DNA from 2 places in the Faecalicatena orotica genome. Region 2 is predicted to be linked to the other one. Evidence: predicted binding sites of a transcription regulator. Region 2 holds the regulator's gene; the other holds the start of a gene.

Region 1 (9,770 bases), on a different contig from region 2:
GATCCAGCATGACGATTTCCCTGAAGTAAGGAGTCAGAAACGGAACAAAACTGTTGGCGTAGGAATCCTTTACCACCAGAAGCCGTTTCTGTCCCGGCGCCAGTGTTTTAATGTCGATAAGAGACGTATTGCCGCCAAGGAAAACTGCGTATTTATCCCTTGTTTTCAGCATATCTGCCTCATAAAGCGTCGTCTCCTTCACCTGCTCATCAACATAATTCACGATGACATCATTATCCGCATCCTTCGGCACATAGATGTCAATCTCTTCTTTTTCACCCATCCTGCACCCGCTCTTTGCCGCCAGTGTCCCGTTAAAATCTGTGGCTACCGGGTAGGAAACAAAGGAACTGGATACATCTGTACTGATTCCCAGCGTCGGTGCTGCTTCCTGAAAAGTATAAAAAGCACCAAGCGTGGTCCAGTGATGATCTGTCTTATAGTATATCTTTTCTTCCTTATGCTTATTCATTGCCTGTACGGCATCGATCCACTGTACAGAACTGCCCAGTTCCTTTTTTACCTGGCTGATGCATGCATTCTGGTCTGCAACGGACGCAAGCGAAGGCAGTCTGCTGCTTAACACACTTGCCGCATCCGGTACAAGAATCATGCTGACCGGAATATCATCGTAAGATTCAGCAAAGTTCTTAATTGCATCAACATTACTTTTTAAAGAGTCTTGTTCAGGCACAGCTATATCTTCCAAAAGCTGCCCCTTTTTCCCGATGAATACGCCGTTCTCTTCCTTGCTGCCACCGATCCGGTTCAGAGTGACTTTCAATTTCCTAAGGAAATTACGTCCTATAAACTGGTCCGCCTGATAGCTCTCGTACTGTTTCATATAACTGCCTGAAACCAGACCACTTACCGTCATTTTCGGCCTTTCTGTCAGCATTCTATTCTCTTCTGTAGATTTCTTTTTCGAAGGATACAAAAGATTTGCCGCAATCAATACAAGCAGGCAGATTATAAATGCCTTACCAACAAAGCTTTCCGGCCATCTTTTCTTTTTTCTCTTATTATTGTTCATATTCCCACCTAGAATCTAAAGTATAAAAATGGATTGAATGTCTCTGTCACGAGATATGCCACCGAAATCAGAAATATACTAATGTAGACTACTCCTGCAGCCACTTTTCTGATCCGGGCGCTGTTAAACCCACCAATAATCTGCTTTAAGAGGTTTAATCCAAGGGCAGAAGACCCGAGAATTGCAATCAGGTAAAGCAGCCAGTGTGTAAACACGTAGAACAGTGCCTGTTTGTCGGCAAACGCACTCGCCCCGGCGCCGAACATCACTCCGATATAATTGAATGCATACCCAAGGCTCGGACTAAAGAAGAACACCCACCCGATGAGAACGAATACCATCGAATAAATATGCTTTGCAGCTGAAGGGAGCCGCTCCAGCTTCCCGCCCCACACAAACTTCTCCAGCACAAGCAGTATACCGTAGTAAAGTCCCCAGAAAAGGAAGTTCCATGCCGCCCCGTGCCATAACCCTGTCAGCATCCATACAACAAGCAGATTCATGATCTGTCTGGACTGTGTGCATCTGTTGCCTCCCAGTGGTATGTACACATATTCCCGAAACCATGTGCTTAAGGATATATGCCACCTTCTCCAGAATTCGGTGATACTGGTAGAAATGTACGGATAATCAAAGTTTTTCCGAAATTCGAAACCAAACATTTTCCCGAGCCCGATAGCCATATCCGAGTATCCACTGAAGTCAAAATAGATCTGGAATGCATAGGAGATACAGCCGACCCATGCAGTTAAAACGGAAAAGCTTCCCATCTGCAGACTAGCGATCTGCTCATAAATCTGGCCGATAGAGTTGGCCAGAATCACTTTCTTCGCCAGACCGATAATAAAATATTCAGCACCAAGGCCAAACTTCCTCATGGAAAGCACCCTGTTCTTAAGCTGCGCTTCGATATCGACGTAACGTACAATCGGACCTGCTATCAGCTGTGGAAACATACTGATATACAGAGCAAAATACAGAATATTTTTCTGGCTTTTCGCCTCTCCCCTGTAAACATCTATGATGTATGACATTGCCTGAAATGTATAGAACGAAATCCCTATCGGCAGCGGCAGGTCCCTGTAAGGAATATCAACAGGCAGCACCGCATTCAGACTGTCCAGCAGGAATCCGTAATATTTGAAAAATCCCAGCAAAAGCAGATTCACCACTACCGCAAATATCAGGCTTCTGCGCATCTTCCGGGGATCATCCCGCTTATCTTCAATGTCCAGACCACAGATATAATTCAGCAGTATAGACAGAACCATCAAAACAATATAGATCGGCTCGCCCCATGCGTAGAAAATCAGGCTGGCAATCAGCATGATTACGTTTCTGAACTTTTGAGGGACGATATAATACAATGCCATTGTAACCGGCAGAAACACAAATAAAAAAGTAACACTGCTAAATAACATCTTTTAGCTTCCTCTCCCCGTATTTAAAGACTCTTTGCAAAGGCATCCTTGTAGGCTTCTGCCTTAGGAGCAATGGCCAGGAAAAGGTATTTTCCCCGCACAGACAGCTGCGCCTGCTCAAGCAGCTTTACCTGCTCAGGCGCATACCCCTCAAAATCATTCTTCCTGTTCTCAATTCTCTTCTGGACCGCATCTCTTACGTGCTGCATCTGCCCGTCATTCTTTACCTTAATCAGAAGGACTTCCTCTGTCGACATACTTTTCTGTGAACTGTAAAGCATAACGCCGTCATAGTCCGCGCTGTTAAGCCCGTAGTAACGCTTAAGGCCCTGAACATCCACTTTCGTGAGATTTTCCGTATCAAGGGACGACTCAACAGCCTGTTCAATCTTATCGAACGACTTGGTGCTGCCACTCGTATAAATCATAAGGACGACGATATAAGCAATGATCATCACCAATACGAAGTATTTCAGTATCATATTCTTTCCGGGTCCACGCCTCTGTATATTTTTCTCCTGCATCATAATGCGGCCACCTCCGCCATCCGGTTCAGCCAGTAAGGATAGAATTCTGCCTTAAAATGCACACCATCCTCTTCATAATCACTATCTGAAGCCAGATCTGTATTGTCGATATAGGCGATTTGTCTCTTGTCACAGAGTTCACGCAATACTTCATTATAATCGGCCAGCTTTTCATAAACCGGCTGCCTCTCTATCTCCTGATCCTGAACCGGGAAAATCGAATTCACAAACAGCTTCGTGTCCGGGAGCTTCTTTTGCAGCTCCTTCAACAGGGCGTCATACTGCTTCACGAACTCATCTGTATTCCCGTTTGTCGCGATAATATCATTCATACCGTATGACAGGAAAATCACCTGCGGATTCAGCTTCTCCACCTTAGCCACCTGGTCATCCAACTCATCCAATTCCACACCGATCTTCGCAATCACACTTGAGGCGTTCAGAATATCATACTCTGTAAATGCCTCTGAGATAGAGTCTCCCATAATCACGGCGTTTGCGAATATCGCTTTATAGTTTCTGTCTGTATCCTCATCTTCCTTGTCTTTCTCCTTGTTGTCCGCCTTATCCTTCTCCTCCAGCTTCTCAATCTTATTCTCTATCGCAGTCACATCTGCTTTCTTAGCCTGCTTTATAATCTTGAGTCCCTCCGAAGTATCAACCTTCCCGCGGGACAGGCTGCTGATTCCTTCCGCAATCAAAATTCCAAGGATCAGAACGCCTACAGCTATACAGCAGTATTTAGCCACTTTATGTTTCTTTTTCTTCATCATCCGTATTTAAGACCTCTCCTGCAAAATACCTTCATTATTTATAACATAGTAAATATACATTTTATCATACTTTTTTTGCTTGCAAAAGTCAACGTTTCTGTCCCGTGGGAACCGAATTTTAAGAAAATCATAAAAACTTAACGAGGTATTTCACGAGTTTCGTATTTATGGTATACTATTTACACTTAGCGAGGTATTTTCGAGCTTAGTGGAAATGCATGCCTGAACACTTGATAAGGTCATTTCGAATCTAGTGTTCATGGTATACTATTTACACTTAGCGAGGTATTTTCGAGCTTAGTGGAAATGCATACCTGAACACTTGATGAGGTACTTTCGAATCTAGTGTTCACGGTATACTATTTACACTTAGCGAGGTTTTATCGAGCTTAATTCAAGAACACACTACGGAGGTTAACATATATGATATCCCTGCACCTTACCAGCGTAAAAGATTTTATGTCCCACTTACTGTTATCCGAAACATTCGACAGTTTCCTATTTATAGAAGGGGAAATCGTAACCTTCAACACCTTTACAATAGACGGCTTCATCCAGAAGCCCTTCTTCCCCGAAGAAGAGGACCTGCCTGAATACTCCAGCTGGAAATCTCTGCGGGACTATTGTTTTTCCCTTATCAAAGGCAAAAAGACTCCACTAAGTTTCAAATTCATATTCAGCCTGTCCCCTAAAAATATAGCCAGGCTCATCGAGCAAAATAATTTAGATTTCCAACCTGGCCAGGTACAGGGGCTTTACATGAATATACGCTATGACGGAACCATGCTCCAGTGTATTACCGGAACTTCCCTGAAAAGCTTCTCGATGGACAAGTCTCTGGAGCACGCATGGGACAATATGGTGCAAAGATACCTTGCACAGAAACAGATTCCTTTCGAAAGTTTATCCTGATGCAGTTATGATTACGATGAACTATATAAAATGAAGAAAAGCCCTGACGGGCCCCATCCGTAATTTCAGTCTACAGACGGGCCCGTCAGGGCTTTTCTTTTATATAAATAGTCTTTTACTTCGTAAGCAGCAGCATAATCTCATTACTGCGCTGTACGAATGCGGTCATCTCTTCCGGACTCAGCGGCTTATGTGCCAGCATCGCCAGATCATAGAGCTGTTTGCAGATTACCGGTACACTCTTACTGCGTTTATGCTCCACAACAAACTGTACCAGCGGATGGTTCGCATTCAGGATCAGTGTTGCCTGGCTTCCGAACATACCTGCATCCATTCCGCCCATGCCGTACATCTTCATCATCTCTTCCATACGTCTGGACTGTTCCGGCAGCACTGCCATAGACGCAACATTATCATCTTTGAGCTTTTCAACTTTTACGTCCAGTTTATCATTGTTCAATTCCTTACGGAAAATTTCTACCAGACTGTCTGTTGTTTTCTGGAATACTTCCTTCTCTTCCTCTGTCACTTCATCTTTCAGTGAATCATGCACCTCTGCATCAATTCTCTGGAAGCTTACATTCTGATTGCGCTGCTCCAGATAAGTGATAAATGCGGAATCGATATTATGCGTCAGCAGGATCGCATCCTGTCCCTGTTCCTTGAACATCTTGATATACTGGCTCTGCTGCTGTTCATTTGTTACATAGTAAATATTTGTCTTCTTTTCTTCTGCTTCATTCTCGTCAGCATTCTCTGCCGCATCGGAATCTTTATTTTCTGCCTCTGGCTCCGCTGCAGTGTCTTCTCCCTCTTCCGGAGTCTCTTCCAGACCGCCATTAGCCTTAATGCACTCTTCCAGAGTCAGGTACTTGTGGTCCAGATTCTTAAAGATGATGGAATCTTTGATCTTTTCACCAAATTTCTCGTCTTTCAGGCATCCGAACTTGATAAACGGACTGATATCGTCCCAGTATTTTTCATAATTTTCTTTGTCGGTCTTGAACATACCGTTCAGCTTGTCTGCAACCTTCTTGGAGATGTAATCTGCAACCTTATTTACGAATCCGTCATTCTGCAGCGCACTTCTTGATACATTCAGCGGCAGGTCCGGACAGTCGATCACGCCCTTTAAGACCATCAGGAATTCCGGAATCACTTCTTTGATATTGTCCGCAATAAAGACCTGGTTATTGTACAGCTTGATTGTTCCCTCGATGGAATCATATTCTGTGTTGATCTTCGGGAAATAGAGGATTCCTTTCAGGTTAAACGGATAGTCCATATTCAGGTGGATCCAGAACAGTGGTTCTTTATAATCCATAAATACCTTGCGGTAGAAATCAATATATTCTTCTTTCGTACATTCACTTGGACTCTTCGCCCACAATGGGTGGATATCGCTTAAAGAAACAGGACGTTTCACGATCTTTGCTTTCTTCTTCGGCTCGCCCTCTTCTCCTTCTTTTGGTTCCTCCGTGATATGTTCTACAACTTCATCTGTATCGAGAATGTCTTCTTCGTCGATTGTCTCATATTCAGGCTCTGCATTCGCCTTTGACAGGAAAATCTCCACTGGCATGAAGGAACAGTATTTCTCAAGCACTTCTCTTGCCCTGTATTCATTGGCAAACTGGAGGCTGTCCTCATTCAGGAACAGTGTGATCTCAGTTCCGACTTCTGTCTTATTCCCTTCCTGCATCTCATATTCGGTACCGCCTTCACTTACCCAGTGTACCGGAGCGGCATCCTTCTGGTAAGATAAAGTATCGATGTGAACCTCGTCAGCAACCATGAATGAGGAATAGAATCCCAGACCGAAGTGTCCGATCATATCATCTTCTGTCGTCTTGTCTTTATATTTCTCTAAGAACTGTGTTGCACCTGAGAACGCGATCTGTGTAATGTACTCTTCTACCTCGTCGGCCGTCATTCCAAGACCGTTATCAATAAACTTTAAAGTCTTCTCTTCCGGATTGACAATTACCTGAATCTTAGCCTTGTAATCATCCGGCAGTTCATATTCTCCCATCATATCAAGCTTTTTCAGCTTTGTGATGGCATCACAGCCGTTTGATACAAGCTCACGCATAAAAATATCATGGTCAGAATATACCCATTTCTTTATAATCGGAAATATATTCTCACTGTCAATGGATAAGTTACCTTTTTTTGTTCCCATATATAACACTCCTTTTCATTATAGTACAAGTTTATGTGACCCTTTGTCATCTAGTAGATATTCTAATACACTGGTTTTTAAAAGTCAATAAGAAATTAGCACTCTTTTGAAGTGAGTGCTAATAAAATTATTAAAAATATAAAATATTTATAAACTTCCCAGACATTTACCTTTCACCGTAAAAAGTGTTATACTTATTTACAGCTATTTTAGCATGTATTTGATCCATACACAGTATGTTTCATCTTATTATTTAATTATTATACATAAAAGGAGTATCAACTATGACCGACACATTTCAGACAATCAAAGTAGACACCGACAATCAGGTTGAAGAAGTAGCGGCACTGGCAGACATCATCTGGCATGAACATTTTACACCGATCATCGGAACCGGACAGGTAGAATACATGGTAGACAAATTCCAGTCTGTACCGGCCCTGAAATCCCAGCTGGGAGACGGATATGAATATTACCAGCTTTTTGACGGCGGGGAATTCTGTGGTTACTGCGGCATACACCCAGAGAACGGGAAACTGTTCCTGAGCAAACTCTATGTAAAAAAAGAATGCCGCGGACGCCGGCTGGCATCAAAGGCATTTGACTTCTTAAAGGCACTGTGCAGGGAAAGAGGACTAACCTCCATATGGCTCACCTGCAACAAACATAATGATGGAAGCCTGGCTGTATACCGTCATTTAGGCTTCGAGACAATCAACACACAGCAGGCTAATATAGGTAATGGCTATATCATGGATGACTATATTATGGAATATGTAATCTGATATGGAAAGAATTTGTTTACAAAAATGGCGCACCGGCCTGTCATGGGCCGGTGCGCCATTTCCTTTTACGATCATCCTTCAATTGCTATATAGTCGTTCTTCTCTACAGCAGGTGCATCCTTTTTCGGGACCTGCAGACGCAGAATACCGTCTTCATACTTCGCATGTACATCCTCCTGCGTTACTTCTTCTCCAACGTAGAAGCTTCTGCTCATGCTGCCCGCGTAGCGTTCACGGCGGATATATTTACCATTCTCATCCTTCTCATCTTTGTCAAGTCCTTTTGCTGCGGATATGGTAAGATATCCATTCTCCAGTTTCGCATTAATCTCCTCTTTCTTGAATCCCGGAAGGTCAATGTCTACTTCGTATCCATTGTCCGTCTCACGGATATCGGTCTTCATCATGTTCCTTGCATGCTTTCCATACAGCGGGTTCTTGCCGCCAAAGAAGTCCTTCTCAAACGGGAAATCCATCAGGTCATCAAATAAATTTTCTCCAAAAATACTAGGCATCATCATAAGTCATATCTCCTTTCCTATTAAACCTTTCATGCTGCCGCATATCTTCCCAGGGTCTCAAACAAAGATCTCTGGGTATGACATTAGTTGATCTTGTTACATAGCACTGTCGGAGAAATCCGAGGTGTTATCTATTTAGAAAGAACAAGAAGGAGATTACATTTATCTCTTTTTTGTTCTACTTGTAATATAACACGCATTTTTAGCACTGTCAACCCCTGAGTGCTAATTCTAACAAAATATAAATAGCCAGAACCGTTAATTTGCTGGTTCTGGCTATATGTAAACTAACTATTCAGCGCCACAATGAGCTGCTCCAATGTTTCTTTCTGAATCCCCGGCACAAAGCTCAAGAGCTGTCTGAGCGGCATGCCGTCCATCATGGCTTCCATCATTTCTTTGCCGATGGCTCCGCCGCCGTCATCTTCAGCCATTGTATCCGGCACCATTCCGCCGGACAAAGCCCCCATTGCCTGTTCCAGAATTGCTTTACCTTTCGGGTCTGCAAGGATCTCACCCATTGTGGAGTTCATGTTATACGCCTTTGGTATCACAGTCCCGGATTCCACCTTCACATTCTCTTTCAGGACGATCTCACTGGCTGACTTTCCAATCTGTATTTCATAATTTCCGCTTTCCACATGCCAGTTATGGATATCCATATTCCAGTATGTGTAAGCACGTGCATCAAGTTCGAAACGGACTGTCTTCGTCTCTCCCGGGTTAAGTGCAATCTTATCAAATGCACGCAGTTCTCTTACAGGGCGGATCACCTTGCTGTCTTTTGCCGATACATAGAGCTGGACCACTTCTTTTCCGGCGCACTTGCCGGTATTGGTCACATCGACAGAGACACAGAGCTTTTCACTTTCCTTAATTTCTTTCTTGTCAAGTACCAGATTGCTGTACTCAAATGTTGTATAGGAAAGCCCATAACCGAATGGAAATAATACCGGCATATCCTTTGATGTATAATAACGGTATCCAACAAAGACACCTTCCGTATATGCAGACTTATCATGCTCTCCGCCATATGTCAGATAGCACGGTGTATCATTCAGGCGTACCGGGAAGGTCTCTGCCAGCCTGCCGCTCGGATTTGTCCTGCCGTACAGGATGTTGACAACCGCGCCTCCGACTGCCTGTCCGCCCAGATAAGCTTCTACAACCGCTTTCACTTTACTGAGCCACGGCATTTCCACAGGGGTGCCATTGTGCAGAACAACAATGACATTAGGCTGAACTTCTGTAACTGCTTCAATCAGACGATTCTGGCAGTCCGGCATCCTCATATGCTTTCTGTCATATCCTTCGGACTCAAAGTTATCCGGAAGTCCTGCAAAGATTACGGCAGCATCTGCATTCTTCGCGTTTTCCACGGCTTCTTTTAAAAGTGCCTCATCTGTCTCATCCTTGATATCGTCAAATCCCTTTGCATAGGAAACTTCTATACCGGCAGACTCTTCCAGTCCGCGGGCAGCCTCGAGAGCTGATTCTACTTTAAAGCTGTTAATATGGGAACTTCCGCCGCCCTGATATCTCGGTGTCTCAGCATACTTCCCGATAAATGCAGCTTTCATATTGCCACTCAGAGGCAGGATCGAATCCTCATTCTT
Region 2 (9,770 bases):
CGTCACAGGGCAGAGCCGCTGGGGTGTCACGAACTGCTGTGAGCATGGCTACCGTGCCCGCGTCGTGAGAAATAATTTTGACTGGGGGCTGGAAAAACAGCCTCAGATTCCGATGGAGGACCTCGTCATCTATGAAGCCCATGTGCGTGGTTTTACACGGGATTCCTCCTCCGATGTCTGCTGTCCGGGAACCTTTCAGGGACTACGCGATAAGATTCCGTATCTGAAGGATCTGGGGATCAATGCGGTCGAACTGATGCCCGTCTTCGAATTCGATGAAATGAGAGATGCCCGTCTGATCGACAACAACCAGCTTCTGGACTACTGGGGGTATAACTCCGTCTGTTTCTTTGCCCCCAATACCAGTTATGCCTCTTCTATTGAGTACAATCAGGAAGGCCGTGAGTTAAAGCAGCTGATCAAGGCCCTCCATGACAACGGCATTGACGTCATACTGGACGTTGTATTCAATCACACTGCCGAGGGAAATGAATACGGCCCCAGTTTTTGCTTCAAAGGATTTGACAATAATATTTACTATATGCTCACCCCCGACGGATATTATTACAATTTCAGTGGCTGCGGCAACACACTGAACTGCAACCACCCGGTTGTCCAGCAGCTCATTCTGGACTGCCTGCGCTACTGGGTTACCGATTACCGCGTGGACGGGTTTCGTTTTGACCTCGCCTCCATACTCGGAAGAAACGAGGACGGTTCCCCGATGAACCAGCCGCCGCTTTTAAGAAGTCTGGCGTTTGACCCGATCCTCGGCACGGTAAAACTGATTGCGGAAGCATGGGATGCGGGGGGCCTCTATCAGGTCGGTTCTTTCCCCTCCTGGCGCCGCTGGGCAGAATGGAACGGAAAATACCGGGACGACATGAGAAGGTTCTTAAAAGGTGACGCCGGCCTAGCCGAAACCGCAGCCCAGCGTATCTTAGGTTCCCCTGACCTGTATGATCCGGCATCAAGGGGGTTAAGCGCCTCCGTCAATTTCCTGACATGCCACGACGGTTTTACTCTCAATGATTTGTATTCTTATAATGAAAAACATAATGAAGCCAATGGCTGGAACAACACGGACGGCTCCAATGACAACAACAGCTGGAACTGTGGTGTAGAAGGAGAAACCGACAACCCCGAGGTCCTGAAACTAAGAAAGCGTATGATGATGAACGCCTGTGCCGTCCTCATGACAAGCCGTGGAACCCCCATGTTCCTCTCTGGCGATGAATTCGGGGATACACGCTTCGGCAATAACAATCCTTACTGTCAGGACAACGAAATCTCCTGGCTGGACTGGACCCTGTTAGAAACAAACCGGGACCTCTTTGATTTCTTCCGGTACATGATTGCCTTCCGTCAAAAACACACCGTAATCCGCAAAGACCTTAAGCCGGCCCCGGGCGGGTTCCCATGCACCAGCATTCACGGCCTGACCCCGTGGCTCCCCGACTACACACCAGAGTCACGGACCATCTGCATCATGTATGCCGGATATGATCCGGAAAAACAAACAGAAGACATCGTTTACCTTGCCGTCAATCCTTACTGGAGGACACTCGAACTCACACTCCCCAGCCTCCCGGCCGGAAAATCCTGGCACATCGCAGTAAACACCGGCGACTCTGCCCACTTAACCTTTCCGGACGAAAACATGCCCGAAATAAAAAACACCGTACTGCTCGGCGGCCGCTCCGTCATCATCTTTACGGTACAGTAAAAGAAGAGGGGGTAAAATATTCTCCAGTAACTGGTGTGCAACTTCCGATTGAGCTAAACAGCTGGGGCGGGGGAAAGTATGCAGCCTGCTCACGGCTAGGTCGTTTCAGAATCCTTTTAACGAGCGAATAGAAGTTCTTATTGAAAAAGAGATGCTCAGAAGGGATGAAAATTGATTCTCCAAAATCAATTTTCAAGCCGGCCTAAGGCGGAAAAATATCTATTTTTCCGCTGCATGCCTGCTGTGCCCTTCTGAGCATCTCTTTTTCTATTAGAACTTCTTCGTTGAGTGGACTGGATTCTGAAACGACCTAGCCGTGAATAGGCTGCATACTTTCCCCCGTCCCAGCGTCCCCATTCAGCCAATCGAAGTTTCACTTCCTACTCATCGAATGCTTCTTTCATTTTATCCATAAACCCTTTTTTCTTCCCTTTTCCGGATTTCCCGCTGCTCTCGCCTGTGTCAAGATTCAGTGAATTTCCTGACAGCCTGTCGAATTCACGCAGCGCCTCTTTTGCTTCCGGGCTTAACTTCTCCGGTGTCTGGATGACCAGTGTTACATAATGGTCTCCACGTACCTGAGCGTTTCTCAGGGAAGGCACACCTTTTCCTTTCAGGCGCACTTTTGTATCTGTTTTTGTTCCTGCCTTTACGGTATAGATCACATCTCCGTCCACAGTCGGGATCTTTACATCCCCGCCCAGTGCCGCCTGTGCAAAGCTGATCGGCACGGTTGAGAAGATATGCATATCCTGTCTCTGGAAGATCGGGTGTCTCGATACGTTTACTTCCACGAGCAGGTCGCCCCTCGGGCCGCCGTTTGTTCCCGGCTCGCCTTTTTCACGGATTCTGACACTCTGTCCGTTGTCGATGCCTGCCGGAATGGAAACCTGGATTCTTTTCTTGCTGGATGTATATCCGGTACCTGAACAGGAAGAACATTTCTCTTTAATCACTTTTCCTGAACCACCGCAGTTCGGACAAGTCTGAACATTCTGTACAGTTCCGAAGAAGGACTGTGATGTATAAACTACCTGTCCCTTACCTCCGCACTTCGGACAGGTCTCCGGGGATGTGCCCGGCTTTGCGCCTGTTCCGTTACATGCTGTACATGGGTCTTTTAAAATGACCTCTAATTCTTTTTCACATCCGAAAACTGCTTCCTCAAATGTGATTCTTATACTTTTGCGTATATTCGCACCCTTCATCGGGCCATTATTTCCACGGCCGCCTCTTCTTCCGCCTCCGCCGAATAAATCCCCGAAGATATCTCCAAATATATCGCTGAAATCAGCACCGCTGAAGTCAAAACCACCGAAGCCTCCAGCTCCGCCGGCCCCGCCTTCAAATGCTGCGTGTCCAAACTGGTCATACTGGCGGCGTTTTTCAGGGTCGCTGAGCACTGCATACGCTTCAGATGCCTCTTTGAACTTCTTCTCGGCTTCGGCATCTCCCGGATTCATGTCCGGATGGTACTTTTTTGCTAAAACACGGTATGCTTTTTTGATTGCTGCATCATCAGCATCCCTGCCTATGCCAAGCACCTCGTAATAATCTCTTTTTGACTCTGCCATAACACTCTACCCTTTCATCTGTCTGATTATGATTTTGTACAAAGAAATTCTACGAAGCCGCTTCTTGCAGCTTCGTAGAACCCTTTTTCAAGAATAAACCTGTCTGTTACAGGCCTATTCCAGCGGACATTTAGACTTCTTTGTAATCTCCGTCTACTACGTCATCTCCTGTGAAACCTTCCGGTGCCGGACCTGCTTCCGGTGCCGGTCCCGGCTGTGGGCCTGCTCCTGCCGCACCAGCCTGCTCATACATCTTTGTGAACAGCTTCTGGGCGCTTTCCATCAGTTTCTCTTTCGCTGCCTTAATCTCTGCAACCTGAGCCTCTGTAGCATCTTCCGGACTGGATTTTGCAAGGATATCTTTCAATGCCTGGCAGTCTGCCTCCACTGCAGCTTTATCTGTTGCATCCAGCTTGTCACCAACCTCTTTGATTGCCTTCTCTGTCTGGAATACCATAGCATCTGCTTCGTTTCTTGTATCAATTGCTTCTTTACGCTTCTTATCCTGAGCTTCGAATTCAGCCGCTTCTTTTACAGCCTTGTCGATATCGCTGTCAGACATGTTGGAACCTGCTGTAATCGTGATGTGCTGCTCTTTGCCTGTTCCAAGGTCTTTTGCAGAAACATTAACAATACCGTTTGCATCAATATCGAATGTAACTTCGATCTGCGGGATTCCGCGTGGAGCCGGAGGAATTCCATCCAGTCTGAACTGGCCGAGTGATTTGTTGTCCCTTGCAAACTGTCTCTCACCCTGTACAACATTGATGTCTACAGCTGTCTGGTTGTCTGCTGCTGTAGAGAAGATCTGGCTCTTCTTTGTCGGGATTGTTGTATTTCTCTCAATCAGTCTTGTAGCAACTCCGCCCATTGTCTCAATAGACAGTGACAGTGGAGTAACGTCCAGAAGAAGGATATCGCCTGCGCCAGCATCTCCTGCTAACTTACCGCCCTGAACGGAAGCACCGAGTGCAACACATTCGTCCGGGTTAAGGGATTTACTAGGTTCTTTTCCTGTCAGGCGTTTTACTTCTTCCTGAACTGCAGGAATACGTGTGGATCCACCTACCAACAATACCTGGCCGAGTTCGGATGCTGCGATTCCTGCATCAGAAAGCGCACGTCTTACAGGTTCTGCTGTCTTCTCAACAAGATCATGAGTTAACTCATCAAATTTTGCTCTTGTCAGGTTCATATCGAAATGCTTCGGTCCCTCAGCTGTTGCTGTGATGAACGGAAGGTTGATGTTTGTTGTTGTTGCGGATGAAAGCTCTTTCTTTGCTTTCTCAGCTGCTTCTTTCAGTCTCTGGAGAGCCATCTTGTCACCTGACAGGTCAACACCCTCTTTTGCCTTGAAATCTGCAAGCATGTAGTCTGTAATCTTCTGGTCAAAGTCATCTCCACCAAGTCTGTTGTTTCCGGCTGTGGATAATACTTCGATGACTCCGTCACCGATCTCGATAATAGATACGTCGAATGTACCGCCTCCGAGGTCATATACCATGATCTTCTGCTCTTTTTCGTTGTCCAGACCATATGCCAGAGCTGCTGCTGTAGGCTCGTTGATGATTCGTTTTACATCCAGACCTGCAATCTTACCTGCATCTTTTGTAGCCTGACGCTGTGCATCGTTGAAATATGCAGGAACAGTGATTACTGCCTCTGTTACTTTCTCTCCCAGATATCCTTCTGCATCTGCTTTTAATTTCTGAAGGATCATAGCGGAAATCTCCTGCGGAGAATACTTCTTGTCATCAATCGTTACTTTATAATCTGTACCCATCTCTCTTTTAATAGAAGAGATTGTCTTGTCTGCATTTGTAACTGCCTGACGTTTTGCAGGCTCACCTACCAGACGTTCTCCCGTCTTTGTAAATGCTACTACTGACGGTGTTGTCCTTGCTCCTTCTGTATTAGCGATAACGGTTGGCTGTCCACCTTCCATAACAGCTACACAGCTGTTTGTTGTACCTAAGTCAATACCAATTATTTTGCCCATAATCAAATCCTCCTGAATTATTCATTAAATTAATTTGCAACTTTTACCATACTATGTCTCACTACACTTTCACGGTATGTGTAGCCCTTCTGGAATTCTTCGGCCACCGTGTTCTCTCCGAATTCTTCATCCTCAACATGCATCACAGCGTTGTGGTAATCCGGGTTGAACTCATTTCCGACCGCCTCGATCGGCTTTACACCAATCTCTTCCAGTGTAGTCATCAGCTGTTTATAAATCTTCTCCATTCCTTCCGCAAAAGGATTGGCCTTGTCTTCCTCTGGCACAGCTGCCAGGCCGCGTTCAAAATTATCAACGACCGGAAGAATCTTTTCTATGATATCTTTCGCACCTATCTCATACATCTGGGATTTCTCCTTTTCTGTACGTTTGCGGAAGTTATCAAACTCAGCCATCTGACGAGTGAGCCGGTCAGTCAGCTCTTCAATCTTCTCGTCTTTTTTATCTTTCTTATTCTTTCTGCCAAACAGTTTCTTTTCTTTGCCGGATTTTTCTTTATCATCATCCGCTGCTTCTTCCTCAGCCGCAGGTTCTTCTGCGTCCTCTGATGCATCTGCTTCGTCATCCTCTGAAGCGTCTTCCATTTCTTCGGCCTCTTCTGTCTGTTCTTCGGCCTCAGACTGTTCGTCCGTCCGGGCTGCCTGTTCCTCAGCCTCTTTCGCGGCCTTTGCTTTCGCCTCTTCCACCGCTTCTTTTATCATATCTTCTTTGCTCATATTTTCTTCCACCAGCTATTCACCTTCCTATTCTTTTGGATCTTTGTAATAAATTGCATCCAACTCGTTCTGCAGAGTCTTCAGCGTCTTCATGACATGTTCATAATCCATACGTTTTGGACCGATGATACCGATCGTACCCTTCATGCCCTCGCCCAATTCGTAGGTCGCTGTCACAACACTGCAGTCCTTCATGGTCTTCACCGGTGCTTCATCTCCGATGTATACCTGAATTCCATGACTGTCTTCACTGGCAAGGGTCTCTGTAACAAGTTCCGCCAGCTGCTGCTTTTCTTCAAATGCACTGATAATCTCCTGTGCACTCTCTTTATCACTCAGTTCCGGATACTTAAAAATGTTGGTAGCCCCGCTCGTGTAGATCTCCATATCTTCGTCCACATGTATGACTTCCGCTACCGCATCCAGAACATCGCTGATGACCTGGCTGTGAATACCTGCCTGCTCTTTCAGCTTTGCGATCAGCCCCAGGTTGATCTCTTCTATAGACATTCCATTCAATGTCGTGTTCAGCAGCATATTCAGCTTAAACAAATGTTCATTACTTAAGGTTTCACCGACTTCGATGATCTTATTCTTGATGACATTCCCGTTCATCACGATCACAGCTACAATCTGTTCCTCATCCACCTGTGAAAGCTGGATGAACTTCAGCTTATTCCGGCTGTTAACCGGTGCGGATACCATCGTTGCATAGTTCGTATTCGCCGCCAGAACCTTCGCCGCCTGCTTCAGAACTTTATCTACCTTATCCGTCTTCTCTAGCATCACATTGCGAAGCTCCAGAATCTCCTGCTCCTTCTCTTCCATCAGCATATCCACATAAAAGCGGTATCCTTTATCAGAAGGAATACGTCCTGCGGACGTGTGGGGCTGGAAAATATATCCCAGATCCTCCAGGTCTGCCATCTCATTACGGATCGTAGCTGAACTTAAATTCAAGTCCGTGTATTTGGAAAGAGTTCTTGAACCAACCGGCTCTCCTGTCTCCAGATAGTTCTGAATGATCGCTTTTAAAATAACCATCTTTCTCTCACTCAGTTCTGTGATTCCTGCCATAGGCCCTCCTTTCCACCGCAGAGTACTGTTTTCTCTGCTTATTAGCACTCTTTAGTTTTGAGTGCTAACACCTTACGTATATTAAGATAGCACCCTGATTTCTTTTTGTCAACACTCTTTATATATTTTTCATACTTTTTATATTTTATATAAAATGATAAGCAAAAGAGCATCCGGCCGGCACTTCTGCCGGCAGAACACTCTCTAATCTGTGACTGGATCAAGAAATTCTACAAAGACAGTGTTGCTAACGTCAATCCCCCGTTCTGTCAGCCTTACTGCATCGGCTGTAACTTCCAGTAATCCCTCGCTTTTCAGTTTTTCCAGTTCTTTCCCATATATGTCGAATATACTTTTTCCGAACGTTTCCATAAACCCCTGTACGGAAATACCTTCCGTCTTACGCAGGCCGAGAAACATATGTTCTTCAATCTCATCTGAAAGAGATAACTCCTCTATATCTTCTCTTATCTCTTCTTTTTTCTGTACCTTATATATATATGTTTCCAGATCCGCTGTATTGTGATACCTCTGATGCCCGATCAGGGAGGAAGCCCCCAGACCGATTCCGAGATACTGCTTTCTTTCCCAGTACCCCAGATTATGGCGGCATGCAAAACCTTCTTTTGCATAATTAGAGATTTCATATCTCTTGTATCCATATCCGGCTAACAGATCTGCTGTCATTTCATATATCTTTCTTTCTGTATCCTCATCCGGGAGGCCCGGCATATCCGCGGATGCACAATCCCGGGCCGTCCCGGAACCGTCTTTACGGCATTCGCCGTAATAATCATAGAAAGGGGTGCCTTCTTCTATAATCAGGCTGTAAGCGGATATATGCTCCGGCCCCAGCCCGGCGATGCTGGTCAGTGTATGGCTCCAGCTTCCCACTGTCTGTCCCGGAACCGCCGAGATCAGGTCGATATTAATATTCTCGAATCCCTGAGCCCTTGCGGTCCTGTATGTCTCCAGAAATTCCTCATATGTGTGGATTCTTCCCAGCAGTTTCAACTCCGCATCATTTACGGACTGGAGTCCGATACTGAGACGGTTAATCCCCACAGACTTCCAGGCCGCAAGCTTTTCTTCCGTTACAGTTCCCGGATTCGCCTCGATTGTAATCTCTGCATCCTGCTCAATCTGAAATGTCTGCTGCAGGGCATGAAAGAGGTCCGCGATCTGGTTTTCCTCCAGTAAGGAAGGGGTCCCCCCGCCGATGAAGATCGTCGTTATCCGGTAATCATCATGATATTTTTTTCTATATCCGCCGATTTCCTTTACCAGTGCATCCATGTACCTTATGCGCTGCGCTTCATCCGACGGTGCGGAAAGGAAATCGCAGTATGCACATTTCTGTACACAGAACGGAATATGAAGATAAAGCTCCAGTTCTTTTTCCATCATTATTTATCGTCCAGCTTCAGTACGCTCATGAAGGCTTTCTGCGGAATCTCCACGTTACCTACCTGACGCATACGCTTCTTTCCTTCCTTCTGCTTTTCCAGAAGCTTTTTCTTACGCGAAATATCACCGCCGTAGCACTTCGCAAGTACATCCTTACGCATTGCTTTCACCGTTTCGCGTGCAATGATCTTACTGCCGACGGCTGCCTGAATCGGAATCTCAAATAGCTGGCGCGGGATCTCCTCTTTCAGTTTCTCACACATCTTCCTTCCCCGCTCATATGCGGTACCGCTGTGTACGATGAAGGAAAGTGCATCCACTTCTTCTTTATTAATAAGGATATCCAGCTTCACAAGTTCTGACTGTACATATCCAAGCATCTCATAATCAAAGGATGCATATCCCCGTGACCTTGATTTCAGTGCATCGAAGAAATCGTAAATGATCTCGTTGAGCGGCAGGTGGTAATTCAGTACGGCACGGTTCTCCTCGATATATTCCATACCCTGATACTCCCCGCGGCGCTCCTGGCACAGGTCCATGATAGCCCCGATAAATTCGGATGTCACCATGATCTCCGCCTTCACGATCGGCTCCTCCATAAACTCGATCTCTGCCGGGTCCGGAAGATTCGTCGGGTTCGTCAGTTCAATGATATCCCCGTTTGTCTTGTGCACCTTATAGATAACACTCGGCGCCGTCGTGACAAGGTCCAGATTGTACTCCCGCTCCAAACGCTCCTGAATGATCTCGAGGTGGAGCAGTCCTAAGAATCCGCAGCGGAAACCGAATCCGAGTGCCACAGATGTCTCTGCTTCGAACTGAAGCGCCGCATCATTGAGCTGGAGTTTTTCCAGAGCATCACGCAGGTCCGGATATTTTGCCCCGTCAGCAGGGTACATGCCGCAGTATACCATCGGATTTACCTTCTTATATCCGGGCAGCGGTTCCGCACACGGGCGCTGTGCGTTTGTCACTGTATCACCCACACGGGTATCTTTCACGTTTTTCAGGCTGGCCGTAATATAACCAACCATTCCGGCACTCAGCTCCTCGCATGGGATAAACTGGCCGGCGCCGAAATATCCGACTTCCACGACATCCGCCGTAGCCCCTGTCGCCATCATGAGAAGCGGTGTGCCCTTCTTAACGCTCCCCTCCTTGATTCTGCAAAAGACAATGACACCTTTATAGGAATCATACAGAGAATCAAAAATCAGCGCCTGCAGAGGTGCAGAAGGGTCCCCTCC

Evidence for each region. Region 2 encodes HrcA, which represses chaperone genes, less so after heat shock. Its sites were predicted from a motif close to TGTTAGCACTCNNNNNNNNNGAGTGCTAACA; they were not measured.
Region 1: a site for HrcA is predicted at 6,942-6,972, ahead of htpG (molecular chaperone HtpG). Genes of this name have one in related genera too.

What each region holds. Positions count from the first base shown of each region.
Region 1 covers NZ_CAJJZH010000006.1:74,567-84,336, forward strand. The annotation lists gene ABIN22_RS13640 (DHHW family protein) at 1-1,033, opposite strand, end outside; gene ABIN22_RS13645 (MBOAT family O-acyltransferase) at 1,042-2,454, opposite strand; gene ABIN22_RS13650 (DUF4358 domain-containing protein) at 2,478-2,981, opposite strand; gene ABIN22_RS13655 (GDSL-type esterase/lipase family protein) at 2,978-3,754, opposite strand; gene ABIN22_RS13660 (DUF5721 family protein) at 4,178-4,666, shown strand; gene htpG (molecular chaperone HtpG) at 4,782-6,848, opposite strand; gene ABIN22_RS13670 (GNAT family N-acetyltransferase) at 7,133-7,633, shown strand; gene ABIN22_RS13675 (Hsp20/alpha crystallin family protein) at 7,705-8,154, opposite strand; gene ABIN22_RS13680 (glycoside hydrolase family 3 C-terminal domain-containing protein) at 8,442-9,770, opposite strand, start outside.
Region 2 covers NZ_CAJJZH010000003.1:487,329-497,098, reverse strand. The annotation lists gene glgX (glycogen debranching protein GlgX) at 1-1,726, shown strand, start outside; gene dnaJ (molecular chaperone DnaJ) at 2,107-3,300, opposite strand; gene dnaK (molecular chaperone DnaK) at 3,431-5,299, opposite strand; gene grpE (nucleotide exchange factor GrpE) at 5,329-6,036, opposite strand; gene hrcA (heat-inducible transcriptional repressor HrcA) at 6,064-7,113, opposite strand; gene hemW (radical SAM family heme chaperone HemW) at 7,318-8,517, opposite strand; gene lepA (translation elongation factor 4) at 8,520-9,770, opposite strand, start outside.